Regions from separate parts of the Geobacillus sp. CX412 genome, predicted to be linked through region 1. Evidence: riboswitches for the same ligand, from Rfam matches in the RefSeq annotation. Region 1 holds a riboswitch; the other holds the start of a gene.

Region 1 (9,982 bases):
CAAGATGTTCAACTAGAAATAGAAAATGGAGAATTTACTACGGTCATTGGTCCAAGTGGATGTGGAAAAAGTACATTGCTAAAAACTGTAGCAGGGTTGGATACCGATTATAACGGTACGGTAGAAATAGATGGAATCCCAATTCAAGGTCCAGGACTCGAACAAGGCTTTATTTTTCAAGAACATCGTTTATTCCCATGGTTAACCGTGGAAGAAAATATCGCAGCAAATCAATCATTGAAAAACGTAAATGTCCGGAAAAAAGTGGATGAGCTAATAGAGCTTGTCCGGTTAAAAGGCTTCGAAAAAGCTTACCCGAAAGAATTATCAGGAGGAATGTCACAACGCGTGGCAATTGCGAGAGCATTGCTGCGGGAGCCAAAAATATTATTGCTCGATGAACCGTTTAGTGCACTTGATGCCTTTACAAGAAAGCATTTGCAAGATGTTTTACTGGAAATATGGCAAAATAAACAAATTACGATGATTCTTGTCACTCATGACTTAGATGAAGCGGTTTATTTAGGAACGAAAGTAGTGGTGATGAAAGCAAAACCAGGACGAATCCGTAAACTCATTCCCGTTCCGTTGCCATTTCCACGGCAGCGCGCCCATCCATCTTTTCAAGAAATGAGGCAACGTATATTACGTGAATTTGAAACAGCGGAAGACTCTCCTTTGCTGGAGGGACTAGGAATTTAAGGGAGGAGGATCCTCTTATGAGGAAACATATATTGTTTTTGCTTATAAGCTTGTTTATCGCATTGATGTCTGGCTGCGGACAGGAAGCAACGACAAGTACAACAGCGAAAGGAAAAGAAAAAAACATAACGATTCGCATCGGCATTCAGCAAAGCCTTGGACCGCTTTGAGTCAGTCAAGACTTTGTGGGAACTTTTTTGATTCCTGAAAACAGATGTAAGTCATAGGTTAGCGAACCATTTTTTTGAATTTCATCCGTAAGCGCTTTCGAACTCTCATCCCTTGCCATGCCAGATCGATATGTATACTTTTTTTACCATCCCTTGAGTTCAGACAGGGCATGATAGATCGGTGTCCCGGACGATTGCTGTAAATATGGCACGTTATTCCGCGTGATCTCCGGCCAAAGACTGCGGACGCGTTGTTTCGCCTTGTTCACGATCGTCTGTTTGGTAGATGCCGTTTCCTCCGCCGGATGCGACGATTCTTCTCCTAAACAACGTCCGAAAAGACGAATCCCATCCATCCGGGCATCATTGCCTTGAAAAACGCCCTGAGTCCCTTGTCTGTCCAACTGCGGCGGTATTTCACCCGATACGCCAGCTGGCTCATCACGCTTTCAGCCCTCCCCATCGGATACATGCCCGTTGTGTCCACTCCTTGCTCCTTCAGCCATTCCCGGTAATCACGGATGCATCCCGGCATCGATTCAATCCGGTGGATCAAGGCAGCCAGCTGTTGTTCTTTCGCTTCGTCCCCAGCGTGCCGAGGGCGCTGTTCAGTTCCACAAGCAACCCCTCTTCATCCTGCTTCGCCAGCTTTTGCCGAATCGCCTGCCACCGTGGATGGCCCGAGAGGCATTGGCGCAACTCACGCGCCACGTGGAATCGATCCAATTGGAAGCAGACCCGTCCTTTGAAATACTCCCGGCATGCGGTAATCCATGGAGCGCCGTCCCCGTTGATGACAAGAAGATCCCGACACGGATCATAGGCATATTCGTTCATCAAAAATTCCTCGAAGCCTTCCCACACCTCCCTCTTGCCCTCATGGACGTAATGGCGCTGATTCACGAATTCGATCCGTGAGCCGTTGCGCTTCCACCCTTCGTGAACGGTCAGGATTTTGTCTTCCTTGGCCCGTTTTCCCTTCCCTTGGCGAGAGACAAACAGTCCATCGGCCTCCACAAACAGCACCCGTCCATATCGCTGGTCCACCGGGCAGTGCAGCGGAACTTCAGCCTCGAGCACCAACTGGCGGATCGCCTCATGGCTCATCACCGGATACCCGACCATCTGGGCAAGCGTATGAGCCGCTTTGCGATAGGAAGAGCACTCCATAGCCAATCCCACCGCTGTTTCTTCTAGACAAGGGCTGATTGACTGTGATCCATCAAACGCTAAAAAGGAGTCAAGCAAAAACGTGTAACGGTTTTGTTCTCGGTCTAAATAGTAGTTTCGCTCAAAGGTGACTTCGCCAAACAGGGTTTGAATCGTGGTGCATCGTTTGTCTTTCAAGTGGTACCGGCGCTTGTCCCGAGTTTCCGCCAATTGTCGGTCGATGTCCTCCAACAGAGCCGTAAACAGCTCAGCGAAGGTGTTTTGCAAGGCTCGAAACAAATCAAGTTCGATCTCTTTCCATGTCAACGAATTTGTGGTAAGATGTTGTTGAATATTCATAGGACTCTCTCCTCCTGTTTGATGGTGTGGACAATGATCATCTTACCAGGGAGAGAGTCCTTTTTCATGTTTCCTGCTTGGGATCCTACCGCGCTTCGCTTGGTGGCCCCGATGAGGGGGGATTGCGAACCTACGTTCCCAACCCCCTCATCGGGGAACTTCTAAGAATTTCTCCCACAAACATTTTACTCACACCGTTATCCTGCTTTTTTTGTATATGATGGCATGGACAGCAGCGATATGGCGGTCAAAGAAATCCCTGTTTCCGCACTGGCTTCTTGTTTCTGGGTTTGTTTATTTTCTTTGGGCGCTATTTGCGCAAAACGTTGAGAAACCTCGTCACATTCTCCCGCTTGTTCATCTTGTTTTGCTGTACGGATGGATCCGTTATGTCCGCAATCATATGTCAATGTATCGATGGATCATAGCAATGGTTGTGTTAGCCGTGCAATTCGTAACGGGAGCGTGGCATATGCGCGAACAAGCATTACAGTTGCCAGCAACCTATCAATTAGCGTATGATTTACAAAATAGTAAAGAGAAATTTGTTCTGTATACATGGGAAGAAACACGCGTGCTGCAATACCTCGATGTGGACTTTCCGCATAAAGACGTGCTGCATTTTTCATTTTTTTTACAAGACAAGAAGAACTATCGACATGTTAAAATTTATATGACAGATCATGTGGTCAAAGGCTTTCAAGCGCAAGGGATTTCCCTTTCCCGCCATGTGCGGAAAGTGAAAACATATCGTTCCAGCACACTCGCAGATCCAGTGTACGGAAACATTACGCTGTATGAATGGATGAATTAATTTGATGGAGTGATTATGATGCATGATCACTTAAAAGAAAAATTAGCTGTGCTCCCGGAGCAGCCGGGATGTTATTTGATGAAAGATAAAAACGGTACGGTCATATACGTCGGCAAAGCAAAAGTGCTGAAAAACCGCGTGCGTTCGTATTTCACCGGCACGCATGACGGAAAAACGCTGCGGCTTGTCAACGAAATTGCCGATTTCGAATATATTGTCACTTCTTCGAACATCGAAGCGCTCATTTTGGAAATGAACTTAATTAAAAAGTACGATCCAAAATATAACGTGATGCTTAAGGATGACAAAAGCTATCCGTTTATAAAAATTACCGCGGAGAAGCATCCTCGCCTAATCATTACGCGAAAAGTGAAAAAAGACGGTGGAAAATATTTCGGGCCGTATCCGCATGTACAGGCGGCAAACGAAACGAAGAAACTGTTAGACCGCATTTATCCGTTGCGCAAATGCTCGACCATGCCGAACCGTGTTTGTTTATATTATCATATGGGACAATGTCTTGCACCGTGCGTGCATCCGGTGTCCGAACAACAAAATAAAGAAATCGTTGAACAAATCGTCCGCTTTTTAAACGGCGGGTATAAAGAAGTAAAAGAAGAGCTTGCAGAAAAGATGATGAAAGCAGCCGAAGCGCTCGAATTCGAACGGGCAAAAGAATACCGTGATCAAATTGCCCATATTGAAGCAACGATGGAAAAGCAGAAGATGACCATGAACGATTTCGTTGATCGCGATGTGTTCGGTTATGCCTATGACAAAGGATGGATGTGCGTACAAGTATTTTTCATTCGTCAAGGGAAGTTGATCGAGCGCGATGTATCGATGTTTCCGATGTATCAAGACCCAGATGAGGAATTGCTGACGTTTTTAGGACAGTTTTATACCAAAGCGAACCACTTTAAGCCGAAAGAGGTCATTTTGCCTGCTGACATTGACGGCGAACTTGCCGAGCAGCTGCTGGAAGTAAAGATTGTTCAGCCGAAAAAAGGAAAGAAAAAAGAACTGGTTGATTTAGCAAGCAAAAATGCGGCAATTGCTTTGAAAGAAAAATTTTACTTAATTGAGCGGGATGAAGAACGAACGATCAAAGCTGTGGAAAACTTAGGAAAAATATTAGGAATTCCGACCCCGCATCGCATTGAGGCGTTTGACAATTCCAATATTCATGGCGCGGATCCTGTTTCAGCCATGGTAGTTTTTATCGATGGAAAACCGGAGAAAAAAGAGTACCGCAAATATAAAGTCAAAACCGTAGAGGGACCGGATGACTATGAATCGATGCGCGAGGTGGTAAGAAGACGTTATACTCGCGTGCTCAAAGAAGGCCTCCCACTTCCCGATTTGATTATTATTGACGGAGGAAAAGGGCATTTAGCTGCGGTAAGGGATGTGCTTGAAAACGAATTAGGACTTGATATTCCGCTCGCTGGGCTTGCCAAAGACGACAAGCATCGCACATCCGAGTTAATCATGGGGGATCCGCCGCAAGTTGTTCCATTAGAAAGAAACAGCCAAGAGTTTTATTTATTGCAGCGCATCCAAGACGAAGTGCATCGGTTTGCGGTTGCCTTTCACCGGCAAACGCGTGGAAAAACGATGTTTCATTCTGTGTTAGATGACATCCCCGGCGTTGGGGAAAAGCGAAAAAAAGCGTTATTAAAGCATTTCGGATCCATTAAAAACATGAAAGAAGCAACGGTAGAAGAATTGCAAAAAGCAAACATTCCGCGCTCTGTTGCTGAAAAAATTTATAAGAAATTGCGAGAATAATATTGTCAACAATACGAAAGTTTGATATGATTGCAATAAATTTCATATTTATACACTTCCAAACGCCGAAGTGAAGATAGAGGTGCGAACTTCAAGAGTACACATTCGGAGGAAAATGAGTTCCGATGATGAGTGTGGAAAGGGGAGCGTCGCCGAAGTGGAAAAAGTCTCATTGCTTTTTCCGCTGGTCCTGCGTTTAAGAAATGTAGGACTGTCAAGATGTGATTCATCTTGGAGAGCTATCTCACTGTGCGGGGCGAATTCGCTTTTTTCGCTTTCGTGATGCACAGCAATGAGATTTCTCTCATTGCTGTTTTTATTTGCAAACAAATAAACGATATTCATGGTAAAGGGTGAGACGAATTGGGAATCATTGTACAAAAGTTTGGCGGAACGTCTGTTGGTTCCATCGAAAGAATTCAACATGTGGCGAATCGGGTCATTGAGGAAGCCCAAAAAGGAAATGAAGTTGTCGTTGTTGTTTCGGCAATGGGAAAAACGACTGATGAGCTTGTCAACTTAGCAAATCAAATTTCCAATCATCCTAGCAAACGGGAAATGGATATGCTTCTTTCGACAGGGGAACAAGTGAGCATTGCGCTTTTGGCAATGGCGCTTCACGAAAAAGGATATAAAGCTGTTTCATTGACAGGATGGCAAGCGGGAATTATGACGGAAGAAATGCACGGCAATGCCCGAATTATGAACATGGATACGACGAGAATCCACCGCCACCTTGATGAAGGGGCAATTGTGATCGTTGCGGGGTTTCAAGGAGTAACGGAAACAGGGGAAATCACCACGCTCGGCCGCGGAGGTTCCGATACAACAGCGGTGGCGCTAGCGGCAGCATTAAAAGCGGATAAATGCGATATTTATACAGACGTAACCGGCGTGTTTACAACAGACCCGCGTTATGTGAAAACAGCAAGAAAAATAAAAGAGATCTCCTATGATGAAATGCTTGAGTTGGCCAATTTAGGGGCAGGGGTATTGCATCCGCGTGCCGTGGAATTTGCGAAAAACTACGAAGTGCCGCTGGAAGTGCGTTCGAGCATGGAAAACGAAAGAGGAACGATGGTAAAGGAGGAAGTTTCGATGGAGCAGCATTTAATCGTACGAGGAATCGCGTTTGAAGATCAAGTAACGAGAGTAACGGTGGATGGAATCGAAAATAGTTTATATACATTGCCGACCATTTTTACGGCTCTTGCGAACCGTGGCATCAATGTAGATATTATTATTCAAAGCGCGGCAAATTCCGAAACAACGTCTGTTTCTTTTTCGATTCGCACGGAAGATCTGCAAGAAACGCTCCAAGTATTACAATCGTTAAAAGGAGCAAATGTGCAATATGAAACTGGTTTAGCAAAAGTATCGATTGTCGGCTCCGGTATGATTTCTAATCCGGGAGTAGCTGCGCAAATGTTTGAAGCGCTAGCGAATCAAGGCATTGAAATAAAAATGGTCAGCACGTCAGAAATTAAAATTTCCACGGTCATTGACGAAAAATATATGGTTTCGGCCGTCGAGGCGCTTCACGAAGCATTCGGGCTTGCCGAAGAAACCGTAGCGCTGCGCTCATAAAAATGGCAAAAGCCTGCATTCGCAGGCTCTTAGCTATTTATTTCATCTTTGCGATCCCATTTAATGGTGATTAACACTTTATTAGCACGTTTCTTTTGTTGTTCGAACGCTTCGGCAACGCGGCGTTTTTGATGCTCAATTTGTTGGGCTAGAAATCCTGCTTCCAACTGAAATGTACAATTTTCGTGAAGAGCAAATCGCGCGGCGATGATCGGACCTGTCAACTCAACGTGAAGCTCGTCCTTTCCTTCTTCCAAAACGGAAAGGATTCCCCATCCAGCTTTTTCAAAAAACGTGATGATATCGGATATCGTTTCTAGCGGATAATGGCGCGCCAAGCTTTTACCAGCCCAGTATAAAATGCTTGCTGTTTCTTTTCCGAGCAATTCAGGAAGAAGAATTTGCCGAATCAGTTCAGAGCCAAATGCGGAAATATGAATGTCTTCTAATGCTTTATATTGTTCTTCTAGCGATGGTAGTTTCACATGCTTCCCCTCTTTCTATCTACTCTAACATTATAGCGAAATGGAGGGGAGCATGCATTATCTTTCTTATGATTGGATGTTGTTTAAATATTCAAATGTTTGAACATTTTATGACTTTGTTTTCTTGACGCTTGTACAATGTGAGAGTACAATGAATGTGACAAAATGATTATGGTAATGGAAGCAATTACATTCTATGAATCATTACCTTTTCATTTTTGTGGATGGGGAGCGCATTAATTTTTCATCGTTATTATTCAAAGGGGGTTTACATATGGCAGGAAATCGCGAATTTTATTACCGTCGGCTCCATTCGCTGTTAGGAGTCATTCCAGTAGGGATCTTTTTAGTACAACATTTAGTCGTAAACCATTTTGCGACAAAAGGACCGGAAGCGTTTAACCGTGCTGCTTCCTTTATGGAGAATTTACCATTTCGTTATTTTTTAGAAATATTCGTCATTTTCCTTCCACTGTTGTTCCATGCCATTTATGGACTTTATATTGCTTTTACGGCGAAAAATAATGTCGTCCGTTACGGATATTTCCGCAATTGGATGTTTATGCTGCAGCGATTAACGGGAATTTTTACGTTAATTTTTGTGACATGGCATGTGTGGGAAACACGTGTTCAAGCCGCTCTTGGTGCGGAAGTAAACTATGAAATGATGGCGAATATCGTCGATAATCCGGCTATGCTTGCATTTTATATTGTCGGAATTTTATCAACAGTATTCCATTTTGCGAATGGTTTATGGTCATTCTGTGTAAGTTGGGGTATAACGGTATCTCCTCGTTCACAACAAGTTTTCACCTATGTGACAATGCTTATTTTTGTCGCGCTTTCCATCGTCGGCATTCGTGCCATTTTGGCATTCGCTTAATCTACAACTAGCAATCTTTTAGGGAGTGAGTAGCAATGAAAAAAGGAAAAATCATAGTAGTTGGTGGCGGTCTAGCTGGTCTAATGGCAACGATTAAAATCGCGGAAGCAGGCGTACCTGTAGAATTGTTCTCGCTCGTACCTGTTAAGCGGTCTCACTCTGTCTGTGCACAAGGTGGGATTAACGGTGCGGTAAATACGAAAGGGGAAGGCGATTCTCCTTGGGAACATTTCGACGATACCGTATATGGCGGTGACTTTTTAGCGAACCAGCCTCCGGTAAAAGCGATGTGTGAGGCAGCGCCAAGCATCATTTATATGCTTGACCGCATGGGAGTCATGTTCAACCGTACTCCTGAAGGGTTGCTTGATTTCCGCCGCTTCGGTGGAACGCAGCATCACCGTACTGCATACGCAGGGGCAACGACAGGCCAGCAGATATTATATGCGCTTGATGAACAAGTGCGCCGCCATGAAGTGGCTGGACTTGTCACAAAATATGAAGGATGGGAGTTTTTAGGCGTTGTTTTAGATGATGAACAAATTTGCCGAGGAATCGTTGCGCAAGATTTAAAAACAATGGAAATTAAAGCGTTTCCTGCGGACGCGGTCATTATGGCGACAGGCGGACCAGGAGTCATTTTTGGAAAATCGACGAACTCGATCATCAACACAGGTTCAGCAGCGTCTATCGTCTATCAACAAGGCGCGTACTATGCAAACGGGGAATTTATCCAAATTCACCCGACGGCGATTCCGGGAGACGATAAACTGCGTCTCATGAGTGAGTCAGCCCGCGGGGAAGGCGGAAGAGTCTGGACATATAAAGACGGAAAACCTTGGTATTTCCTTGAAGAAAAATATCCGGCTTACGGAAACCTTGTTCCTCGTGATATCGCGGCTCGTGAAATTTTCCACGTTTGCGTTGATTTGAAGCTCGGCATCAACGGCGAAAACATGGTATACCTTGATCTTTCTCATAAAGATCCGAAAGAACTAGATATCAAACTTGGCGGTATTATTGAAATTTACGAGAAATTTATGGGTGAAGACCCTCGCAAAGTGCCGATGAAAGTATTCCCAGCTGTTCACTATTCGATGGGCGGCTTATGGGTTGATTATGATCAAATGACAAACATTAAAGGATTGTTTGCCGCTGGCGAATGTGATTACTCGATCCATGGCGCAAACCGTCTAGGAGCTAACTCCTTATTATCAGCGATTTACGGCGGCATGGTTGCTGGACCAAATGCGGTTAGATACATTCGCGGTTTGGAAAAATCGGCAGACGCAATGCCATCATCGTTGTACGACCGCTATGTGAAACAAGAAGAAGAGCGTTGGAACAACATCTTGTCCATGGATGGAACAGAAAACGCGTATGTGCTTCATAAAGAGTTGGGCGAATGGATGACAGCGAACGTTACAATCGTTCGTTACAACGATAAGTTGTTGAAAACAGACGAGAAAATCCAGGAATTGTTGGAACGCTATAAAAACATCAGTGTTACAGACACGTCGAAATGGAGCAACCAAGGCGCAACATTTATTCGTCAGTTATATAATATGCTTCAACTAGCGCGGGTAATTACGCTAGGCGCTTACAACCGCAACGAAAGCCGTGGTGCACACTATAAACCGGAGTTTCCAGAGCGCAATGACGAAGAGTGGCTCAAAACAACGATGGCACGCTATACCCCAGATGGACCGGCATTCCACTACGAAGATGTCGATGTATCGTTGATTAAGCCACGCAAACGCGACTACACGAAAAAGAAAGAGGAAGTGAAATAAACGATGAGCGAGAAAAAAACGGTTCGATTCATTATAACACGTCAAGATCGTCCTGATTCTGCGCCATACGAAGAAGAATTTGAAATTCCATATCGTCCGAATATGAACGTCATTTCTGCGCTGATGGAAATTCGCCGTAATCCGGTTAACGCGAAAGGGCAAAAAACAACCCCAGTTGTATGGGAAATGAACTGTTTGGAAGAAGTATGCGGCGCTTGCTCGATGGTTATTAACGGCAAACCGCGTCA
Region 2 (9,982 bases), 670 kb from region 1:
GCATAGTGTGCCCCCCTTTAATGGAAATTACCCATATTATTACAGTAAAAAAGAGGAGTAAACCTTTGCATCTATCTGATTATTTTTAAATTTTAAAAAAAAAGAAAAATAAAAAATTTTATTTGATCTTTTGTATAAAATAACGGTGAAAACCTTGTTAAAAATTTGGAATTATCTATTTATATATAATTTTATTGACATATAAATATTTTGTAAATTAAAATTAACAATGTATTAACAAAGTCATTATATTAGCAAGGAGGAAATATAATGAGTGCATTACCGGAAACACAGACGCTGCAAAGTCAGCGCACAAAAATGAAGCATCCTCCCGGGCTTTATTTATTATTCTTTACAGAGCTTTGGGAACGATTTAGCTATTATGGAATGAGAGCGATCCTTGTTCTTTATTTAACAACAGAACTTGTCAGCGGCGGATTAGGAATAAAACCAAGCGTCGCAATGACGATTTATGGATTCTTTACTGGCGCTGTTTATTTCACCCCGCTCGTTGGCGGTTATTTGTCTGACCGAGTTTTAGGCAGAAGATTGGCGATTACGATTGGCGGTATTACGATGGCGCTCGGTAACATCGTACTGTTTGCCATCAATAACCAAACAGGACTATATATCGGCCTAATTTTATTGATTATCGGTAATGGCTTCTTTAAACCAAATATTTCAACACTTGTCGGGGAACTTTATGCTCCAAACGATAAACGGAAAGACGCAGCATTCACCATTTTCTATATGGGAATTAACTTAGGAGCATTATTTGCGCCACTTGTATGCGGATATTTAGCGGAAAAATATTTCGCAACGAACATCAATGGCGTCATCCATTACGGATTTAAATACGGATTTTTAGCTGCTGCGATCGGTATGATTATTGGACAATTAATTTTCAATATATTTGGAAATCGTTATTTAGGAGATATCGGTAAAAAACCTACCGGCGCACCAGTGAAAACAAATAAGGAAACAAAACAAAAACACCTTTAACAAAACAAGAAAAACAAAACGTTGCCGTTATTTTTATTTTAACATGCTTTGTTATTTTCTTCTGGGCTGGATTTGAACAAGCGGGAAGTTCGTTAACATTGTATACAGACAAATTCATCGATAAATCGATTGGCGGCTGGACGATGCCTACTTCTTGGTTCCAATCACTGAACCCATTCTTTATTATCGTGTTGGCACCAATTGTTTCGCAAATCTGGATCAAGCTTTCGAATTCAAAACGTGGTGACTTGCCAATTCCAGCAAAAATGGGTCTTGGCATGATTTTACTTGGTCTTGGATTTGCCGTACTAATTCCAGCTGTATTACAAACAGGAAGCGACGAACATCATGTTGTTGAAAAAGCGAATTTGTTATTCATTATTTTCACTTACTTCCTTCACACGCTCGGTGAACTTTGCTTATCACCGGTTGGATTGTCCATGGTAAGTAAACTTGCTCCTGTTCGATTAGCATCGCTTCTCATGGGTGTATGGCTAGCGGGAACTGGTGTCGCGCAATTGTTGGCTGGCCAATTAGCTGCGTTTACGCAGTCGTTAGGCTATTTAGAAATTTTCAGCTTAATTAGCGGTGTAACCATCGGACTAGGGCTTATTTTGCTATTATTGACGAAAAAACTTGTGCGAATGATGAACTAAAAAGCTGGATCCCTTTTATGGGACCAGCTTTTTTTCATAATTTTTTTCTGTTGGCTCACCCTATAACTAGTGAGGTGACACATCGATGAATAAACAAACTCTTTTCGCTATCACTGCTGGAATTGCTATTCTTTTTATTATGATTGCAGCAATTGTGACGACATATCGTCCGACAGTCCACCATGAAGAAACGAATCAGTTAAGACCGAAACCAGCCCCTTATGTGGCAACGACGCCCCGTTCCCATCCGACTGTCGTTACATTGAATAGTCTAGCAATGGGCAAAAAAATCAAAAACAAGTTAAACAGCCACCCGAAAATAATAAAAATCGATCATAACGGCCGCGACAAAAGCCATTATTTTAATCATGAAATTACGGTTCGGTTTCGAAAGCTTCCTACAGCACAAGAGCTCCAACGAATAGAACGAGCAATCGCCGGAAAATTGATCAATCAGTTTGATCATTTTTTTATCTTTCGTTCTAACAGCAAAACATATCATGAATTACGCTATTACTTTCAATCAATTCCAACGGTTGCCTACAGTGAACCAAATTACATTTATTTGCAAAACGAAATCCCGAATGATTTATTATATTCACGTTATCAATGGAATTTGCCAGCAATCGACACCGAAGCAGGCTGGCGGTTGTCTCGAGGAAAGAAAAGCGTCACCATTGCCATTATTGATAGCGGCGTTGATTTAGATCACCCTGATCTCGTTCATCGCCTGCAAAAAGGATATAACGTTCTCGCGAATAATAACGTTCCGGAAGATGATAATGGTCACGGTACGCATGTAGCCGGCATCATCGCCTCACAGCCAAACAACGGTGAAGGTATTGCCGGAATGACATGGTTTAATGCAATTATGCCGATCAAAGCATTAAATTCAGAAGGATATGGAACTGCCTTTGACGTGGCAAAAGGGATTCGCTGGGCGGTAGATCATGGGGCAAAAGTCATCAACTTAAGTCTTGGGAATTATCAGCCGTCCACTGTATTAGAAGAGGCCATCCGTTATGCATATGATCGCGATGTCGTACTCGTTGCCGCCTCCGGAAACGATAACACCGCACAGCCTAGCTTTCCGGCGGCATATCCTGAGGTCATCAGCGTTGGTGCTGTTAATCCCGATCTTTCTTTCGCACATTATTCTAATTATGGAACGTATTTAGATGTGGTAGCACCAGGAACAAATATTGCCAGCACTTTTTCGCAGCATCGATATGCAGCACTTTCTGGGACATCCATGGCTGCACCGCACGTAACTGCATTAGCTGGCCTCATTCGTTCATTAAATCCACATCTTACGAACGATGATGTAAAACAAATCATTATCAAGACAGCTGCTGACCTAGGGGAAAATGGAAAAGATCCGTATTATGGATATGGTTTAATCAATGTATATCGCGCACTAGAGCAGGCAAGCAGTTGGCGTTAACGATACGGGTGGAGATTACATAACATAGTGTCTCCATCCGCCTGTCTGTGTTAACATAGTTGTCGCGATGCCTACTATCGTTACTACAACAAGCGAATAAAGAAACGAAGTGGAATCAATGATGAAACTCCCAATCGTAATAATAAACGTATCCATCATAAAAATAATAATTCCGACATTCCAATTCGTCATTCTCGCAATAAATTGTGCTAATAAATCCGTCCCTCCCGTGCTCGTCTCCTCCCGCAACATGATGCCGATTCCGATGCCGACTAAAACTCCGCCAATAATGGAACTGATCATTGGATCAAGCATAATGATGCCGCGCAGCACGGAAAATATATCAATCATCAATGAGGAAAACAGTAAACCATGAAGGCTATTATAAAAAAACGGGCGATAGTAAAACCAAGCCATAATATAAAGGGGAATACTTAATAAAACCATCGTTAATCCTACTTTTACATGCCAAATATATTTGATGATTAAACTAATTCCAATAATCCCCCCATCTAACAAATGATGGGGAACTAAAAAAACATTAATCCCGATTGCAAGAAACATACTTCCAATAATAGTAATAGTCATTTTTTTTAACATCAGAGCGCCACCCCATTGTTCTTTACAGCTTACTTCAATTAAAATTGGTGCGCTATCGAAAAAACATCGATATAGTTATTATATGGTAACAATTTCAAAGACTTGTCTCTTATTTCTAATTTTCTATTGCTATAATTACAACAATAGATTAGAATAAAGGTATATTAATATAATTGAATATGCCGCTCATTCAACCATTGAAGTAGAGGTCGCAGCTTTTATGAGTACGGTAAACGAGACGCAGAGCACGTCAACGACTTTACCGGAAAGGAAAAGCTGCCGAAGTCTGGGCATTTCTCTGGGTGCTCAGGCTGGGGTTGTCACCGAATAGGGGCAACACTGTCATACCCGCATGAATTTGCGGGTATGGAGCGCTATCTTCATGGGAGAGTTGATGTATGCAGTTATCTCAACACTGCCGTCGAATCTCCTTCGACGGCTTTTTTTATTATATGGATGTCACAGAACATCCTATTAATAAAAATTAATAATTTTCAGATTTTTAGCATAATATTTGTAAATAATAAGGGAGTGGTTCATTAATGAAAACAGCAACAAAAACAATGGTTGCTCCTTCTTCAGCTTCCCTTTCTGAGAGCGGATTGCGGCGAAAACTAAAAACACGCCATTTAACGATGATTTCCCTCGGAGGAACAATCGGTACAGGTTTATTTTTGGCAAGCGGCGGAGCAGTGCATACGGCAGGACCCGGTGGAGCACTTGCGGCATATATAGCCATTGGCATTATGGTGTACTTTTTAATGACAAGCCTTGCGGAAATGGCGGCATACATGCCTGTTTCTGGATCTTTTAGCACATATGCAACGAAATTCGTTGATCCTGCATTAGGGTTTGCATTAGGATGGAATTATTGGTACAACTGGGCGATTACGATCGCCGCGGAACTATCTGCGGTCACGATGATTATGAAATTTTGGTTTCCACATAGCCCATCGCTTTTATGGAGCGCGCTTTGCTTAAGCATTATGTTTCTTTTAAATTACTTATCGGTAAAAGGATTCGGAGAAGCGGAATATTGGTTTTCCCTCATTAAAGTGGCAACTGTCATCGTGTTTTTAATTGTCAGCTTCCTGATGATTTTCGGAATCATGGGCGGTGAAGCGATTGGCTTTAAAAACTTTACCATTGGAGATGCCCCGTTTCACGGCGGCTTTATGGCCATGTTAGGAATCTTTATGGCGGCGGGATTTTCCTTTCAGGGAACGGAATTGTTAGGGGTCGCTGCTGGAGAAACAGAAGATCCGGAACACAGCATTCCCCGCGCCATTCGCCGGGTGTTTTGGCGCATCTTGTTATTCTATGTATTAGCTATTTTGGCAATCGGCTTGTTAATCCCTTATACAGACGAAAGACTTGCCAACGGCGATGTTACAGTTAGCCCGTTTACACTCGTATTCGATAAAGCTGGAATTGCCTTTGCCGCTTCGGTAATGAACGCCGTCATTTTAACTGCTGTATTATCGGCAGGCAACTCCGGCATGTACGCGTCTACCCGCATGCTTTGGGATTTAGCCCGTGAAGGGAAAGCGCCAAAATTTTTAGCGAAACTGGATAAACGCGGAGTTCCAGTCAATGCGCTTATTGTCACTTCATCAATAGGAACGCTTGCTTTTTTAGCTTCTTTCTTTGGCGATGGTGTCGTTTATACATGGCTATTGAACGCTTCCGGAATGTCAGGGTTTATTGCATGGCTCGGGATCGCGATCAGCCATTATCGATTCCGTAAAGCGTATATTGCTCAAGGGAAAAGCCTCGATGATTTACCGTATAAAGCGAAATGGTTCCCGTTCGGTCCTATTTTTGCATTTATTGTTTGCACCATTGTTATTTTAGGACAAAACTATCCGGCTTTTATTGGCGGAACGATCGACTGGTATGGGGTTCTTGTTTCGTACATCGGCCTGCCGCTCTTTATTATCGTCTGGCTCGGGTATAAGTTTGTGAAAAAAACAAAAATCGTTCCGTTGCATGAATGCGATTTGGAACAAAAATAAGGACTTGGTATGTATTACCAAGTCCTTATTTTTGTACTTTTTGCTCTTCATCATCGATAATTCCTTTTGTCGCATTTTTAAATTCACGCAACGTTTTTCCAGCCGCTTGTCCTAATTCCGGCAATTTTTTTGGGCCAAAAATTAATAGCGCGAAAAAAACGATAAGGGCAATTTCTCCAAACCCGATGTTCATACGATTCACTCCATATGCTTATTCAATTCTTTTATTATTATACCATACCTAAACCGCAAGCGCCATTCGAATACGATTATTGTTCTTGCAGAAGACGAACGGGTACTTCCATTTCTTCCTCTGGGCGATTTTTTTTATAAATACGCGCCATTTCCCGTTCTTCATCCACGTGTTGAATCATTACCTGCTGCCCTTCGTATGTGACTGGCACGATTTTTCCCGATTTTGCGATTTGCTTTGCACGTATGACTTCCATTACCAATTTTCCTTCCCTTCTTCATCCGCTTTGGCGCTATCTTCCGCTAATGAATGTAGACTTTTCCAAAACAATTCGTCATTACATACAAGGTGCACAATTTGTTCAAGTTCTCCTTCGTCCCCTTTCGCGTTGATTATTTCTAATAACTGGGTCATATCGGTCGTTTCGCGTTCTACCATCAAATTATCACACCTTTCCAAAAATTGATATACTATTGACCCCTCAAAAGAGAAGAAGTATTATTCGAATTGGTATAGATAAGAAGGGAGGAAGATACAATGAGCGAACGCGATTATTACTTTGACAATGCAAAATGCGCACTGATGCTTCTCGTCGTGTTCGGTCATTTTCTCCGCCCGTATATCGATAATGTGCTCTGGGTGCATAGCTTATATATTTGGATTTTCTTTTTCCACATGCCGGCGTTTATCTTTATCTCAGGTTATTTTGCTAAAAAATTTCATGAACAAGGATATTTAAAAAAGATAACAAAAAAATTATTGCTTCCCTACCTTATTTTTCAACTGTTGTATTCGGTTTACTATTACTTTTTATATCAAAAAGATTCCATTGAATTCGATTTGCTCACTCCCCAATGGAGTCTATGGTTTTTAATTAGCTTATTTAGTTGGAATTTGTTATTATGGATCTTTGCCAAAATCCCAAAACACGTTTCACTATTGCTTGCCCTTCTTTTGGGAGTAGGAGCAGGCATGATCGAAGCAGAGAAATGGCTAAGTATATCGCGTACGTTTACGTTTTTCCCATTCTTTTTATTAGGATTTTTCCTTCAAAAAAAGAATATTGAACGATTATTTACATGGCGCGTACGTTTATTTTCACTATTTGCACTAGTCGGGATGTTTATCATGATTCATTTCGGTTTTCCTGATTTGCCGCAAGAATGGCTATACGGTTCCAAATCATACGATACGCTCGGCGTACCAGAGGAAAAAGGAGTTTTCGTGCGCCTGGTTATTTATGGCGCAAGCACTCTGATGATGGTCAGTTTTCTCTCGCTTATTCCAAACCGTCGTTTTTCTTTCTCGGTGTTAGGCGCAAGAACATTTTATATTTATATTTTGCACGGGTTTATTTTAAAATACTTGCATGAAACAAAACTTCCAGATTTTATTATGAGCATTCACGGTTACCCGCTATTACTAGGATTGTCCGTCATCGTTGTGCTTGTTCTTGGAAGCAAACCGATTGTACGCATTATGCGCCCACTTTTGGAATGGCAATTTCCGAAAAAGAAACAGGCTGTTTCTTAAATGGCAAAAAAGAAGGTGCCCCCAACACATTGATATGATCCCCTTATAGTAGACAGAAAAAATAAAGCCAATTAATCTGTCTACTATGGAGGGGATTTTCTATGGGGAAAATACGAAAAACATATGATGCAAAGTTTAAAAAGAAGGCTGTGGATTTATATTGGAAAGAGGGCATGGGATACAAAACGGTGTCTAAAGAATTAGGGATTGATGAATCCATGGTACGTCGACGGGTGAAACGCTATGAACAGGAAGGAATGAAAGGGCTAGAGGAAAAACGAGGAAAGGCAAAAGGACCAGGCAAAGGAAGACCAAGAACTCGCCCAGAAGATCCTGAAACGAAAATCAAGCGCCTTGAGGCGGAAGTAAAGATGCTAAAAAAGCTCTTAAAGAGGTGAAAGGGGGAATGGAAGCAGTACCAGCTCATAAGAAGTTCGCGATCATTCAAGAAATGGCCGGGTGTTATGGTTCGATTCAACCATTATGTGAGATAGCAGGCGTGTCTCGAAGCGGATATTATAAGTGGGTAAAACGACAGGAACGCCCTTCTCAGAAGCAATTGGAAGACGAGCAGCTAAAGGAAAAAATCAAAGAGTGTCATGAAGAAGTGAAAGGAATCTATGGGTATCGGAGAGTCAAAGTTTGGCTGAAACGGAAATACAAACTGGATATCAACCATAAACGAGTACAAAGGCTGATGAGGGAGATGGGAATCCGGGCGGTGATTCGGAAGAAACGACCTTATTTCGGAAAGAAAGAGCCTTATGTGATTTCGGATAACTATCTAAACCGAGATTTCCACACGTCCAAGCCAAATGAGAAGTGGGTTACAGATATTACCTATTTAATTTTTAATGGGCAAAAGCTCTATTTTTGCCGAGAAGCCCCCCACCTCTAAGCGAAGCGTAGGTGGGGGATGAAATCGGCATTTTTTGTTTTTTGATCATCGTGATAGTTGAAAAATGTTCTTCTTTTGTCATAAAATATAAATAAATATACCGAACTTATGTTCTGTTATAGGTGAAGAAAAGATGAAAAAAGCGTATTTTTCAAGAAGATTGTATAAATCAAAAATGGATATTCTTCATGTGACGGAAACATCTTATGCATTAGAGTTATTCCATCGCGCAAAGCGTTTCGCTTTTCAGACACTGGTCCGGGAAAAGCGATGGGGACGAAAATTACATCAAGAAAGTCTGCATATCGTTGTGAAGAAAAAATACGGAATGAATGACTATTTTGTCAACAGTGCAGTCCGAGAAGCAAATGCTCTTTTCTCCTCTCGAATGGAATTAAATAAAATGTACATTCAACAGACAGAAGAAAAAATAAAAGATGTGAAGAAAAAACTGAAAACAGAACGAACCAAACTGACAACATTACGCAAAATCAAAGAAAATTGCATCAAAGGAAACTTACGGTTTCCAAAAAATACAAACTTTGTTTTGCAGAAGAGCGGAATCATCTCTCTTGAAGTAAAGAACAGATCTTTGATTTGGATGAATTCCTATTTGTTTGAACATCGTTATTTAGATGTGAAAATGAAACGGACGAAAGCAAAAATCGGCTGTTTAAAACATCGTTTAGATCGATTAGAACAAAAGAAAATGAAATTAAAAGAACACATCCCAAGTGCCGTGTTCGGAGGAAAGAAGTTGTTTAAACAGCAATTTACGAAAGAAGAGTTTATCAAGGATCACGAAGCTTGGAGAAAGCTCTTGTTTTGGAAAAATTGGATACTACTTTATCCAAAGTGGGAAATAAATACGGCAACAAAAAAGCAAATCGGATGAAGAGTATGTTCGCCTATCGAAAAATGATACAAGCAATCAAAAGCCGCGCCGACAAAATGGGAGTTGCTGTTATAGAAGTAAATCCAGCCTACACTTCGATCTCTGGAAAGCTAAAGTATATGCGTAAATTCGGTATCTCCATCCACCAAGCCGCTGCATTTACGATCGGCCGTCGAGGATTGGGATATAAAGAAAAAGCGCCAAAGGTGCTTAAAAAGTATGTCCCGAAAGAGGTTTCTCATCATTGGAAGCATTGGTCTATTTTAGATAAGAAGTTTTCTGTTCGTACACATACATTGTATCATCTTTTCAATGTGAATCAGCCGCATCAAGGGATAGATGTATTTCATCCATCGTTGTTAGAAGAAGAAAAACATCAATTAATAAAAGCTTTAGCTTCATAACCATTCACTCTTGATCGTGAAGTTTTAGAATAAAAGAACGCATTGTACCAGTATCTTACTCTCGTCACCGGAGCAGATGGCGATTCTAGGAGCTGGGTGCATTGCAATGCGTTCTTCGGATGCCATACGAATGGAAGATGGTGTACCTTCTATATGTACTTTCACAGGCATATAGCTGGTCGTCCCAAAAGGATACTTCGGACATCTTGTATGGCTACTCCTCTCGTTGAACGGAGGGGGTTCTTGGGACCTTTGAGCAACTACGGCCAAAGGAAACAAGAATCCCCCACTTCCACCGGCTTTAGCCGGTAAGTGGGGGTAGTTCAATCGTTGTTGAACACC

The links. Region 1 has a riboswitch for lysine ahead of NXM86_RS03705 (aspartate kinase). Riboswitches for the same ligand answer to the same signal wherever they lie in the genome.
Region 2: linked by a shared signal. The riboswitch ahead of NXM86_RS07335 (amino acid permease) and the one ahead of NXM86_RS03705 (aspartate kinase) in region 1 are both predicted to bind lysine.

Annotation. Positions count from the first base shown of each region.
Region 1 is NZ_CP103461.1:713,760-723,741, forward strand. Features, by position in the region: gene NXM86_RS03680 (ABC transporter ATP-binding protein) at 1-702, shown strand, start outside; gene NXM86_RS03685 (hypothetical protein) at 720-872, shown strand; partial or broken gene NXM86_RS03690 (ISLre2 family transposase) at 1,016-2,381, opposite strand; partial or broken gene NXM86_RS03695 (nucleoporin-interacting protein) at 2,569-3,195, shown strand; gene uvrC (excinuclease ABC subunit UvrC) at 3,214-4,986, shown strand; lysine riboswitch at 5,056-5,236, shown strand; gene NXM86_RS03705 (aspartate kinase) at 5,350-6,573, shown strand; gene NXM86_RS03710 (YslB family protein) at 6,603-7,058, opposite strand; gene NXM86_RS03715 (succinate dehydrogenase cytochrome b558 subunit) at 7,333-7,941, shown strand; gene sdhA (succinate dehydrogenase flavoprotein subunit) at 7,977-9,734, shown strand; gene sdhB (succinate dehydrogenase iron-sulfur subunit) at 9,738-9,982, shown strand, end outside.
Region 2 is NZ_CP103461.1:1,379,789-1,389,770, reverse strand. Features, by position in the region: partial or broken gene NXM86_RS07350 (peptide MFS transporter) at 271-1,658, shown strand; gene NXM86_RS07345 (S8 family peptidase) at 1,744-3,102, shown strand; gene NXM86_RS07340 (YitT family protein) at 3,118-3,702, opposite strand; lysine riboswitch at 3,898-4,087, shown strand; gene NXM86_RS07335 (amino acid permease) at 4,245-5,717, shown strand; gene NXM86_RS07330 (sec-independent protein translocase protein TatAY) at 5,743-5,910, opposite strand; gene NXM86_RS07325 (H-type small acid-soluble spore protein) at 5,987-6,166, opposite strand; gene NXM86_RS07320 (hypothetical protein) at 6,166-6,348, opposite strand; gene NXM86_RS07315 (acyltransferase family protein) at 6,448-7,443, shown strand; gene NXM86_RS07310 (transposase) at 7,545-7,841, shown strand; gene NXM86_RS07305 (IS3 family transposase) at 7,850-8,341, shown strand; partial or broken gene NXM86_RS07300 (IS200/IS605 family accessory protein TnpB-related protein) at 8,475-9,640, shown strand; gene thiE (thiamine phosphate synthase) at 9,964-9,982, opposite strand, start outside.